DNA from 3 places in the Ochrobactrum sp. Marseille-Q0166 genome. Region 3 is predicted to be linked to each of the others. Evidence: predicted binding sites of a transcription regulator. Region 3 holds the regulator's gene; each other region holds the start of a gene.
What was found. The regulator LexA, encoded in region 3, represses DNA repair genes until DNA is damaged. The targets are predictions, from matches to a motif close to TGTTCNNNNTGTGTTCNG.
Positions count from the first base shown of each region.

Region 1: H5024_RS15830 (DNA polymerase IV) is a predicted target of LexA. The motif match lies at 1,675-1,692, and genes of this name have one in related genera.
Region 2: H5024_RS04205 (DNA recombination protein RmuC) is a predicted target of LexA. The motif match lies at 1,524-1,541, and genes of this name have one in related genera.

Region 1 is NZ_JACJUO010000002.1:975,231-979,439, reverse strand. Features, by position in the region: gene H5024_RS15840 (DUF3572 domain-containing protein) at 1-275, shown strand, start outside; gene rnk (nucleoside diphosphate kinase regulator) at 951-1,361, opposite strand; gene H5024_RS15830 (DNA polymerase IV) at 1,709-3,046, shown strand; tRNA gene H5024_RS15825 (tRNA-Cys) at 3,182-3,255, shown strand; gene H5024_RS15820 (DUF1515 family protein) at 3,407-3,730, opposite strand; gene H5024_RS15815 (hypothetical protein) at 3,828-4,109, opposite strand; gene H5024_RS15810 (glycoside hydrolase family 19 protein) at 4,106-4,209, opposite strand, start outside.
Region 2 is NZ_JACJUO010000001.1:883,671-887,879, forward strand. Features, by position in the region: gene H5024_RS04200 (hypothetical protein) at 1-190, opposite strand, end outside; gene H5024_RS04205 (DNA recombination protein RmuC) at 264-1,490, opposite strand; gene def (peptide deformylase) at 1,592-2,119, shown strand; gene fmt (methionyl-tRNA formyltransferase) at 2,119-3,039, shown strand; gene truA (tRNA pseudouridine(38-40) synthase TruA) at 3,043-3,798, shown strand; gene H5024_RS04225 (hypothetical protein) at 3,795-4,209, opposite strand, start outside.
Region 3 is NZ_JACJUO010000001.1:1,454,233-1,458,441, reverse strand. Features, by position in the region: gene trpC (indole-3-glycerol phosphate synthase TrpC) at 1-179, shown strand, start outside; gene moaC (cyclic pyranopterin monophosphate synthase MoaC) at 183-659, shown strand; gene glp (gephyrin-like molybdotransferase Glp) at 683-1,897, shown strand; gene lexA (transcriptional repressor LexA) at 2,018-2,740, shown strand; gene H5024_RS06965 (ComEC/Rec2 family competence protein) at 2,796-4,209, opposite strand, start outside.

The DNA of each region.
Region 1 (4,209 bases), on a different contig from region 3:
TGAACGAGGCAGAGGCCGAAACACTTGCCGTAGAAGCACTTGTATGGTTGGCGCACGACAATGATCTTATGTCACGGTTTCTCGCTCTAACGGGCATTGAAGCCTCTTCAATCCGCTCCGCCGCACAAGAGCCCGGTTTTCTGGCAGGGGTGCTGCAATTCTATTTAGGCCATGAACCGACCCTGTTGCGGTTTTGCCAGGAAACCGGACGAGACCCGGCCACAATCGAAAAAGCTGCAGTTCTTTTACCGGGTGGCATCACCAATCAATTTTAGACTGATCTGAAGATAGTGGAGCAACAGCCGGACGGGACAAGAACTCGTCTGCCATTCCGTTGGCCACAGGAAGAAACCGAAAAAATCCCTGTGTTTTCCATACCGTCGTGTTCGGTTGACACAACCGTCACTCCCATCGGATTAACGGTCCAGCTTTAAAACAGTTCCATTTCCCAAGTCTATCGCCACTCCTGAGCTTGCGATTTAAACTTGAGTATGAAATGCATGTTTAATCCAAGCGAATGGAATCTCTTGAGATGGAGCTGACCAATTTCTAAATTACAATTTGGTATTCGTATCTTTTTCCTCGGTATAGTCCTCACCGTTATAGGTGGATGCGTCACCACAGATGCTGAAAAAGATGCGCAATATAACACACCGAAGATACCCTTAAGCGATGGTACATTTTTTACGCAACGCGTGACACCAGCATCGACCTGCCGACAAAAATGGAGAGAAATCAAGCGTGTTGATCGCATGTTGAATCAGAAGGACTTTGTAAAACGCGGCAAAGGCGAGCTACTTGTGTTCAAATATCATGTTTACGTCTTCAGTGATTTTGTCGAAAAGTGTGGGCCCAAAAATAGCAAAGTCAGAGCCAAGTGAACGTCTTAAATCTGATTACTAGAACAAAAAAGCCCCGTTTCCGGGGCTTTTTTAGTCATATGATTGAAGTCATGCACTTTCGGGCGCAACCTGAGAAACACTCAGAACACTCAGCTCATGCGCTTTTCCATCACGAGCAACCCATGACATGGACTGCCCCGGAGCCAAACCTAACAGGGCTGCACCGATCGGCGTCAAAATAGAAATCTTGCCCTGTGCAATATCTGCCTCACCCGGATAAACAAGTGTGACTTTTCGCTCTTGGCCATCATTAGAACGATATTCGACAGTCGCTCCCATGCAAACAACGTCGAGCGGCAGTTTTTTCTGCGGAACGACTTTCGCACGATCCAGTTCCTGTAACAGCTCCTCGGCAACTTCCTCCAGCTTTTCAGAGACGTTCCCGGCCAGAATTGTCAGGCGTTCATTGTCAATATTGCTCACGACGATTTTGGGCTTCTTGCGGTTTTTTACGCTCATGACGTTAGCTCACTGCTGTCTAGTGATGATTGTTCTCCGTAACGATTCTCGTTCGGAATAACTGATTGTTTTTTTAAGAAAGCGCTTTTAGCAAATCCGCTTGCTGGCAAGCGGCGAACCGTCCCCCGGAATCCTCTGCGCTAAGCAGGACTCGAGGGGTGCTATCCCGTGATCGGGTGAACCCGATGGAGTATGGAAGCGAAACGGTTGTTCATATTGCTAAACTTGGTGATATCTTCACCAATGTCAAGTGCACAACTGACAGTGTGATCGAGTAACGATGGCTTCGGTAGACTTTAGTGTTATAAAGCGATGTTCCTTTTATGTTCATCGGACAGCACGCAACCATGACCGAACAACACGCCGCAAACAGTTCAGAGCAAGGGTTCTGTCGCGATTGCCTGTCACCGCAAAAGACTGCGACAGCGAAACGTTGCGGCAGCTGTGGCAGCCCAAGGCTTTTGCGCCATCCCGAGTTGTACAAGCTCTCCCTGGCACATGTGGATTGCGATGCTTTTTACGCTTCTGTTGAAAAGCGGGACAACCCGGATATTCGCGATAAACCGGTTATTATTGGCGGCGGTACGCGCGGCGTCGTTTCCACCGCCTGCTACATCGCCCGCATTCATGGTGTTCGTTCAGCCATGCCTATGTTCAAAGCGTTGGAAGCTTGCCCCGAGGCGGTGGTTATAAAGCCTAATATGGAAAAATACGCGCGTGTCGGACGGGAAGTCCGTCAATTGATGTATGACCTGACGCCACTCGTCGAACCCATTTCGATTGATGAGGCATTCCTTGATCTCGACGGCACAGAACGGTTGCATCGCGCACCAGCGGCACTTGTTCTCGCTCGTTTTGCAAAACGCGTCGAAGAAGAAATCGGCATCTCAATCTCGGTCGGGCTTTCCTATTGCAAGTATTTAGCGAAGGTTGCTTCTGATCTTCAAAAGCCTCGGGGGTTTTCAGTTATCGGCGAAGCTGAAGCTCAGGATTTCCTGCGTGATAAACCGGTCAGTATGATCTGGGGCGTAGGAAAAGCTTTTAATGCAAAGCTCCAAAGCGATGGTATTCGTACAATCGGACAATTGCAGACAATGGATGAAGGTTCGTTGATGAAGGCCTATGGTACCATGGGGCAGCGTCTTTTCAGACTTTCTCGCGGGCAAGACAGCCGTAAAGTCGAGCCGGAACATGACATGAAAAGTGTTTCGGCAGAAACGACCTTTAACAAAGATCTCTCGCAAGCAACCGATCTCGTTCCCGTGTTACGTGCCTTGTCAGAAAAAGTCTCGCAGCGGCTGAAGGCCGGAGACATCGCCGGCCGCACAGTGATGCTCAAACTCAAAACACATGATTTCAAGTTGCGCACACGCAATCGCCAGCTTGCAGACCCAACACAGTTGGCAGATCGCATTTTTCGTACCGGCCTTCAGCTCCTGGAAAAGGAATTGGATGGAACAAGATTCAGGCTGCTGGGTATCGGTGTCGGCGAACTGTCAACAGACGACCGCGCCGATCCGCCTGACCTCGTTGATACTCAGGCAACAAAACGGGCAGTCGCAGAAAATGCGATCGATCGGCTGCGAAACAAGTTCGGACGTAATGCGGTAGAAACAGGCTACACTTTTTCAAAGGGCAATCTCGCGCAACCACAGACGCCTTCAGACCGTGAAATAGACGAATGAATTTAGCATGAACACATCACGGAAACCTTTGGACAAAAATCGTACAATCGTCCGGAACGGCTTGACGAAGCGAGTTTCGATCAATATTGGAACTCATCAAGAGCTTAGCGGCTGATTTGGCACAGCTCTTTAGAAGGCCTCATGGCGGAGTGGTTACGCAGAGGACTGCAAATCCTTGCACCCCGGTTCGATTCCGGGTGAGGCCTCCAATCTTTTCCAAAAATAACAATAAGCAATTGAAAACACTTTGATATTTTTCAAGGTGTGGCAATTGGTTCTCAACGTGTTCCGCCACACCTAAGTCGGGTGTGGCAATGTGTTCACCTTGCACCCTCTCAATTCCCCTTCTTCTGCCCCGTTTTACCCCGTCATCAACACCCAAATCTTCTTCCCGAATGTGGCAAATAACCCGCCGAGTGATGCGGCTGCGAATGACACAAGCATAATCGCTCCAACACCACGCTCCCTCCAGCGATTGAAGTCGGCAACTGGTTCCTCGACCTTCTCAAGACGAAGGCTCATGCCTTTCATCTGCCTGCTCATTTCCTCAAGCAGACGTTCGGTTTTCTCTTGGCGCTCATATTGCTGCTTCCGGTCTGATCTGGCTTGCTCCTGATCCCTGATGATATGATCAAGCTTACCCTCGACACGGCCTAATGCCCGCTCCTGCCCTGGATCTGACATTTACCAGCAACCCCGCGACTTCCCGAACGCATTATGCCCTGCAATACCCTGCCCGGCTTTCAAATCATTGGCGGCCAGATAGACGGCAGTGTCAGGCTTAAGGCTTACTGGCTTCCAGCCTGCGCAGTTCGTCGCATTGCTCGCGCAACCCGCCAAGCTCAAGGCAAAGCCTGTGAGCATCCATACTAATAACTTCCTCATCTATATCCGCCCTCTTTTGGATTGCCTTTGCGGTTGCTTCTGCAGTGGCCAATGCTGACCGGTGACGCTCTTTGATGGTTCCGGCCACGTATCCAACCGCCAGACACAAAAAAGCCGCCAGAACAGCGGCGGCGGCGATCTTCAACCAATTGGGGATTACGGCCCAGATTGCGCTCATATCGCATCCACCAGCTTTTCAAGCTTGGCCTTGGCCTGTGGCATCGTGAAGATTGCATATGCTGTGAGTGCGAGAACGAACACGACGAGCACCATCTGGA
Region 2 (4,209 bases), 570 kb from region 3:
TGTCGTATTCGCTGCCTTCGACATGAGTAAATATGCGACCTTGCTGAATGCCATCGAAATTTTGATTGATCGTCCAGTTGTAATTGGGAACGTTTTTCGTTCCTATAAGTGGTGAGAGAGAATCAATCGCGACGAGACCAGCAGTTAAAAACATTCCAGATTCTTTATGTAATAAATTGTATTTTGGCATAATAATCTCCGATACTTATTTGCCGGAAGACTGTATCATCTGTTTCTTTTGATGCACCTGTCAGATTTACTGTCTAATCCTCATCCACCACGCGCAGGCGCATCTGGGTGGGAGCGATATCCGACTGTCGCGTCGGGCGCTGCGGCTCTTCAGCCGGTGCCGGACCAAATTCCAGTGCTTCGATCTTCGCGCCACGCTTGGTGACCTTATTGGAAGACACCAGAATGTCGTCGATATCCTTGTTGGCCTGCAAGAAATGGGTTTGCAGCTTGCGCACACGCTCATCAAGGCGGCCCACATCTTCCATCAGGCGGATCACTTCACCCTGAATGACATGCGCCTGTTCGCGCATTCGGGCATCTTTCAGGATCGCCTGAATAACCTGAATGGACAGCATCAGCAGCGATGGCGAGACGATGACGATCCTCGCCCGGTGCGCGCGCTGGACCAGCGCTTCAAAATGCTCATGAATATCGGCAAAAATGGACTCCGACGGAACGAACAGGAAGGCCGTATCCTGCGTTTCGCCGGGTATCAGATATTTGTCGGAAACATCCTTGATATGCACTTCCATATCGCGGCGGAACTGCGCAACGGCTGCCTTGCGTGCTTCCGGCGCTTCCGTTTCGCGCATGGAGTTCCATGCTTCAAGCGGGAATTTCGCATCGATAACCAGTGAAGGCGCGTTGTTTGGCATTTTCACAAGGCAATCAGGGCGCGTTCCGTTGGATAGTGTCGCCTGAAACTCGTAAGCGCCCTGCGGCAGACCATCGGCAATGATCGCTTCCATGCGCGACTGGCCAAAGGCACCGCGCGTCTGCTTGTTGGCAAGGATCGCCTGCAACTGCACGACCTGACCGGCAAGCGATTGAATATTGTTCTGCGCTGTGTCGATAACCGCCAGACGCTCCTGCAACTTTGCGAGGTTTTCATGGGTCGAACGGGTCTGCTCCGTCATGGTCTGGCCGATGCGGTGTGTCATGCCGTCGAGCCGTTCGCGGATAGACTGGTTGAGCTCTGCCTGCCGTGAGCCGAAAACTTCGGCCATGGTCTGCATGCGGCCCTGCATTTCGGACTGAGCTTTCAGAATCTCCGCCATGCGATATTCCGCATCGCGCGCACGGTCTTCAGCCTGCGCTTCCGCGACCGCGCGAAGGCGTGCAGAACGCGTCGCCGCAATGAGAAAAATGGCGAGGCACAACACCAGCACAACAATGCCCGCAAGGAGGATATTTCCCAGCGTGAAGGAGGTTGCGCCAAGCTGCAGAAGCGGTTCATTCAAGAGGTTCTGGTTTTCCATGCATCAAGCTTAACTGATTCGTGTCGCCTTGATGAGATCAAAACGGGAACATTTTACAAGTTGCAATTGACGATTATCGCGCAAGCGATTAGGTGAAACGCATGTCTATTAAACCGCTCATAATTCTTCCCGATCCCGTCCTGCGCCAGCTTTCCAAGCCTGTGGAGCGCTTTGACGATCAGTTGCGCAAATTTGCCGGCGACATGCTCGACACCATGTATGATGCACCGGGCATCGGCCTTGCTGCTATTCAGGTGGGTGAGCCTCTGCGGATGCTGGTCATAGATCTGGCCAAGGAAGAAGAGCCGAAGGCGCCGCATGTCTTCATCAATCCGGAGATTGTCGCCTCATCGGACGAACGCAGCGTTTATGAAGAAGGCTGTCTTTCGATCCCTGATTATTATGCAGAGGTCGAGCGGCCTGCGACCATCAAGGTCAATTATTTCGATGCGGACGGCAAGGAAAAGTCGATGGAAGCCGACGGGCTCATGGCGACTTGCCTGCAGCATGAAATCGACCATCTCAATGGCGTGCTGTTTATTGATCATATCTCCAAGCTCAAGCGCGATATGGTCATCAAGAAGTTCAAGAAGCTCGCCAGTCAACGTGCGTCAAACAGGGCTTTGTGATGCGGATTGTCTTTATGGGGACGCCGGATTTCTCCGTGCCAATCCTCACAGCCATCATAGGACAAGGTTATGAAGTGGTTGCGGTTTATTCGCAGCCACCGCGTCCGGCTGGCCGTCGCGGGCTGGAATTGACCAAGTCACCGGTGCATGAAAAGGCCGAGGAATTCGGCATCCCGGTTTTCACACCGAAAAGCCTGAGAGGCGCCGAAGAGCAGGACGTTTTTGCGAGCCTGGAAGCGGATGTGGCAATCGTCGTGGCTTATGGCCTGCTGCTGCCACAGGCCATTCTCGATGCGCCGCGCCTTGGATGTTACAATGGTCATGCCTCGCTTCTGCCGCGCTGGCGCGGGGCTGCTCCCATTCAACGCGCCATCATGTCGGGCGACACGGAAACCGGCATGATGATCATGAAAATGGATGCGGGGCTTGATACCGGTCCCGTCGCTATGGCCGAAAAAGTTGCGATCACGCCGGACATGACTGCAGGCGAGCTGCATGATCGTCTGAGCCTTATCGGTGCTGACCTGATGGTGCGTGCGCTTGGTGCGCTTGAGCGCGAAAGTCTGACACTTCAGCCGCAGGTGGAGGAAGGTGTGACCTATGCCGCCAAGATCGACAAGGCGGAAGCGCGTATCGACTGGTCGAAGCCTGCAAAGGACGTGCACAATACGATCCGCGGTATCTCGCCATTTCCAGGCGCATGGTGTGAGATGGAAATCAACGGTGCGGTTGAACGTGTCAAACTCCAGCGCTCCACATTGGGCGAGGGAAGCGGCGCTCCGGGCACTGTACTTGATGATCGCCTGACGATCGCATGCGGCGATGGTGCCGTGCGTCTCATAACGTTACAACGTTCAGGCGGTAAGCCTTTGCCCGCGCAGGAGTTTCTGCGTGGAGCGTCTGTGACGAAGGTTCTCTGAGCGGTGCCTCGTTACAAGATCACTGTCGAATATGACGGCACGCCCTATGTCGGCTGGCAGCGGCAGGAAAACGGCCATGCCGTGCAGAACGCGATTGAGCAGGCTTTCAAGAAATTCTGTGGTGAAGATCTGACATTGAGTGCGGCAGGCCGCACCGATGCAGGCGTCCATGCGAGCGCGCAGGTCATTCATGTCGATCTGACCAAGGATTGGGGTGCTGCGAAAGTGCGCGATGCCCTCAATGCGCATTTGGTCATGGCGGATGAACGTATCAGCATTCTCAATGTCGAGAAGACAACGGATGCTTTTGATGCACGTTTCTCGGCGCGCGCCCGGCATTATCTCTACCGCATTCACAACCGCCGTTCGCCTCTGGCGATTGATTATCAGCGCGTTTGGTGGGTGCAGAAACGCCTTGACCACGAAGCGATGCATGAGGCTGCAAAGCGGCTTCTGGGTGAGCATGATTTTACGACATTCCGCGCAACGCAATGTCAGGCAAAAAGTCCGGTGAAGACACTCGACAGGCTGGATATCACGCGCAATGGCGACTATGTCGAAATGCGGGTTTCAGCACGTTCGTTCCTGCATAATCAGGTGCGTTCCTTTGCGGGAAGCCTGATGGAAGTTGGCGTTGGCCGCTGGACGGCTGATGATCTGCAGGCAGCACTTGAGGCCAGGGATCGCAAAGCCTGCGGTCAGGTCGCACCGCCCTATGGGCTTTATCTGATTGGCGTTGATTACCCGTTTCCGTTTTAAAAAGTCTGTGCGCCAATTCCGATGCCAAAAAGCTGTTGCAGGAACACTGTGATGAACAGTGAGCCGAAGAACATGCAGGCAAAGAACGGTGCCACATAACCGTGCGGGCGCTGCAGCACGATGAAGGTCAGCCGGTAGCTCAGGATGATCGAGATGGCGAAGAGCAAGAACGCAAACAGCGTCGCGACATCAAGAAACCCCGGAAAGAATAGCTGTAGCAGCGTGATTGGCGCGAAAAGCCATGCAAGAAGTGCGCTGCCCCAGTTGGTTGCAATTACATAAGCGGCATAGCGCTTTGCAATGCCGATACGTTGTGCGATCAGGCCGACGATAACAATCGGTATAACCCAGGCAGCAATATCGACAGTTGCGGCACGAATGACGATGGCCAGGCGAAGGCCAGCTTCTTCG
Region 3 (4,209 bases):
GCCTCGCAAAGATGGTGCCTTCCGACCATCTTCTGGTCGGCGAAAGCGGCATATTCACCCATGATGATTGCTTGCGCCTTGAGAAGTCGGATATCGGCACATTTCTCATCGGAGAAAGCCTGATGCGCAAGGATGATGTTGCTCAGGCAACTCGCGAACTTCTGACCGGCGAGGTTTAAGTCATGACAGCCAAACTCACCCATATCGACCAGACTGGCGCCGCCCATATGGTCGATGTCGGCGACAAGGCTGAGACTGAGCGCCAGGCAACCGCTGAAGGTGCCGTCAGAATGAAGCCGGAAACTCTGGCACTCATTCTGAAAGGCGATGCCGCCAAAGGCGACGTTATCGGTACGGCCCGTCTGGCTGGTATTATGGCTGCGAAGAAAACCGCCGACCTCATCCCGCTTTGCCACCCATTGATGCTGACAAAGGTCTCGGTGGACATTGAACCGGACCAATCGCTTCCCGGCCTGCGCGTCTTTGCAACTGCGAAGCTGAAAGGCCGCACCGGGGTTGAAATGGAAGCGTTGACTGCCGTATCAGTCACCTGCCTAACCATCTATGACATGGCAAAGGCCGTTGATCGCCACATGGAAATTACCGATATTCGTGTTTCCGCAAAGAGTGGTGGTAAATCAGGCGACTGGAAAACCTAAGTTTTCGCACGAGAGGAAAAAGTATGTCCCTGCTTCCTGTCGATGAAGCCCTTGCACGTATCCTGAGCTTGGCAGAGCCACACGGTTTCGAGCAGGTTCCTTTGACTTCAGCCGGTGGACGTGTTGTTGCGGAACCTGTGAAAGCTCACCTTCTGCAACCTCCCTTTGACTGCTCTGCCATGGATGGCTATGCGCTGATCGCACCTGAAAACATCAGCTATCCGCTTGAACTGACCATAATTGGCGAATCAGCAGCCGGTAAGCGTTTCGACGGGCAGCTGAGCGAAGGTCAGGCGGTCCGCATTTTCACCGGCGCACCAATGCCAGCAGGCGCAGATAGCATCGTTATTCAGGAAGACACGGAACGTTCCGGCGACAGGCTAACAATCCGGCACGGACTCTATAAAGGCCGCCACATTCGTCGCGCGGGCCTCGATTTCGCACCCGGAGATGTGATTCTTCCAAAGAGAAAAGCACTCGACGCCCCGGCACTTTCCCTTGCTGCGGCCAGTGGCAACGCAGCCATTTCCGTTTTCAAACAGCCCCGCATTGCAATATTGGCAACTGGCGACGAACTTGTCCCACCCGGTACAGTTCCCGGCCCTGACCAAATTGTCGCTTCCAACAGCGTCGGCATCGCCGAAATTGTCCGCCGCGCAGGCGGTAAGCCTGAAGATATGGGCATCATCAACGACGACCCCGCAAAGATCGAATCGGCAATCAGCGCAGCGCTCAAAGATGGCGTCGATGTTCTAGTAACGATCGGTGGCGCGTCGGTTGGAGACCGCGATTACGTTCACGGGGCTTTGCAGAATTGCGGCGTCGATCTCGCCTTCTGGAAAATCGCTATGCGCCCGGGAAAACCGTTGATGTATGGCCGCAAGACAGTTTCAGGCAAGACGGTGCATGTCATCGGCTTACCGGGCAATCCGGTTTCAAGCCTCGTCTGTAGTCTGATATTTCTGCGTCCACTGGTGGCGAAGCTATCAGGCATTGATTTAGCTACAGATATTCGCCCCGCGAAATTTGGTCAGCCAATGAGTGCGAACGATCACCGCAGGGACTTTGTTCGTGCGACCGTTGAGAAGGCAATCGACGGAACATTGATTGCCAAGCCATGTCCAGTTCAGGATTCTTCAATGCTTTCTGCTCTTGTGGGCTCCAATGCGCTGTTGATCAGAGAAGAAAATGCACCCGCTGCGGCTATCGGTGATTCTTGCGCGATATTAATGTTGTAACGAACGGTATTAATTCCAAACCTCATTAATCATTTTAAAACCATTGCAGAACAAGACTGGAACATATAGTGTTCGTTCTGGTTTTGTTTTTATTTGATTCTGGTCTGGAGGGTGTAGCGCATGTTAACCCGTAAGCAGCACGAACTTCTGCTGTTCATTCATGAACGTCTTAAAGAGACGGGCATCCCTCCGTCCTTTGACGAAATGAAAGAAGCTCTTGATCTGGCTTCTAAGTCAGGCATTCATCGTCTCATCACGGCCTTGGAAGAACGCGGCTTTATCCGCAGGCTTCCTAATCGGGCGCGCGCGCTGGAGGTGCTTCGTTTACCAGATTCGATAGCACCGGGCTTGAACTCTCAAAAGAAGTTCGCTCCGAGCGTCATCGAAGGAAGCCTCGGCAAAGCTCCCCCTCCTCCGCCGACGCGCCCAACTCCAGTTATTGCGGAGAATGATTCCTCCACAATGGTTTCTGTACCCATGATGGGACGCATAGCTGCCGGTGTGCCGATCTCGGCAATCCAGAATCAGACACACTCACTGAGCCTTCCTCCAGAAATGCTGGGCTCCGGTGAACACTACGCTTTGGAAGTCAAAGGCGATTCGATGATCGACGCCGGTATTTTTGATGGCGACACAGTGATCATTAAGCGCGGTGATACAGCCAATCCGGGTGAAATCGTCGTCGCACTGGTCGATGATGAAGAAGCAACTTTGAAGCGTTTTCGCCGCAAAGGCGCTTCCATTGCCTTGGAAGCAGCGAATCCGGCTTACGAAACCCGCATTTTCGGCCCCGATCGTGTGCGCGTGCAGGGTAAACTAATCGGCCTGATCCGGCGTTACTAGCACTTACAGTTTTAGTATTGGTTGGAAGCAGCGATAGAGGTTTTGTCATTTTAAATCAGAGCGGCTCTGTCGTCTCCTTAAAGTCGGGAGCCGCCTGAAAATCAGAAGATTGATCGTTGCGAGACTTCTTCTGATGTTCGCGATCCGGTAATCCTCGTGCCGCTCTCGAATACAGACGATGCAGGTGCCATGGCCGCGTAGGCGCATCCACTGCGAAGCTGAGACTATCAGAATAGCCAGCTAAGTTTCGTGGTTGGATGACTGCAAAACGATAGATTTTATCGTCTTTGCTGTGATCATGTTTCGCTGATCTGGCTGATGCACTCGCGTCTGATGATAAACGTTTCCCAAGCCTGAGCTCAAGGGTTCCTTTGAGAGCGAGTTCCTGCCGGTCGATCAGTAAAACATCGGAGCGCGGGCAATTGAGGTTTTTGCTTGCTATCGCAAGAACGACAATCTCGCCAATATTGCAGGCAATATCCTTCATCTCCTCTTGCGCAGTATAGGCAAACATTCGCCCGTCTCGTAGAGGAATGGTACAAACTCCCTCTTCGCAGACAAACGCATCATTGGTGGATACCGGCTTCTGCTTTTTTACAATCTGCGGCGGAATAAACGTTTCGATCAGATAGGCAGTCTGCCAGTTTTGACCTGTGAATTTTGGCGGCCTGCTGCGATTTGCGGCAAAATTGCCATCGGGTAGGCGCACGGCTACAAATTTTGCATCCTCGCTAACGAGAATATCCGGCAATGGCGTTCGTATAAAAACGAAAAGACCAGTAATAACAAAGGGTAAAGCCAGCCATCGCAACCATGTCGTGGAAACAACCGCGATAACAAGCGCTACAGTCCAGAGGATAAGCGTGCTTGCAGGCATGACGCCCGGATTGCCGTCAGGAGAAAAGCTAGCAACCAAACTCGCTATATGCCTGACTAATAGGACGCCAAATCCCATAATCTGTAGTGGTAGCCAATCAAGCTGCAATGGCATCAACACCAAGCTCAGCACTGCAAAGGGCATCACAAGGATCGAGATAACCGGCAAGGCCAATACGTTCCCGACCAGGCCTAAGGGTGCGGTATTGTTGAAATGATAGGCGGCAAAGATGCCACTTGCTACACCGGCAACAATCGATGTTGCTCCCGTCGCCACCGCTGGAACGAGCATTTTGGATAGAAACCCACGCGGCACAGCACGCCGATTTTCGCGAGACGTTTGATTGCGTGCTTTCCTGTCACTCCACCAGGCAAATGCAGCGATCAAGCCAGCAGTTGCGGAAAAAGACATTTGAAAGCTTGGCCCAAGAATCTCATGCGGTGAAATTGCGATCATCGCAACAGACGCAATCGCAAGATTGCGCATACTGATGGCAGCACGGTCAGCCAGCAATGCGCAGAGCATCACGACAATCATGACGTAACTGCGCTGTGCCGCAACATCCGCACCCGACATGGCCAGATAGAATGTG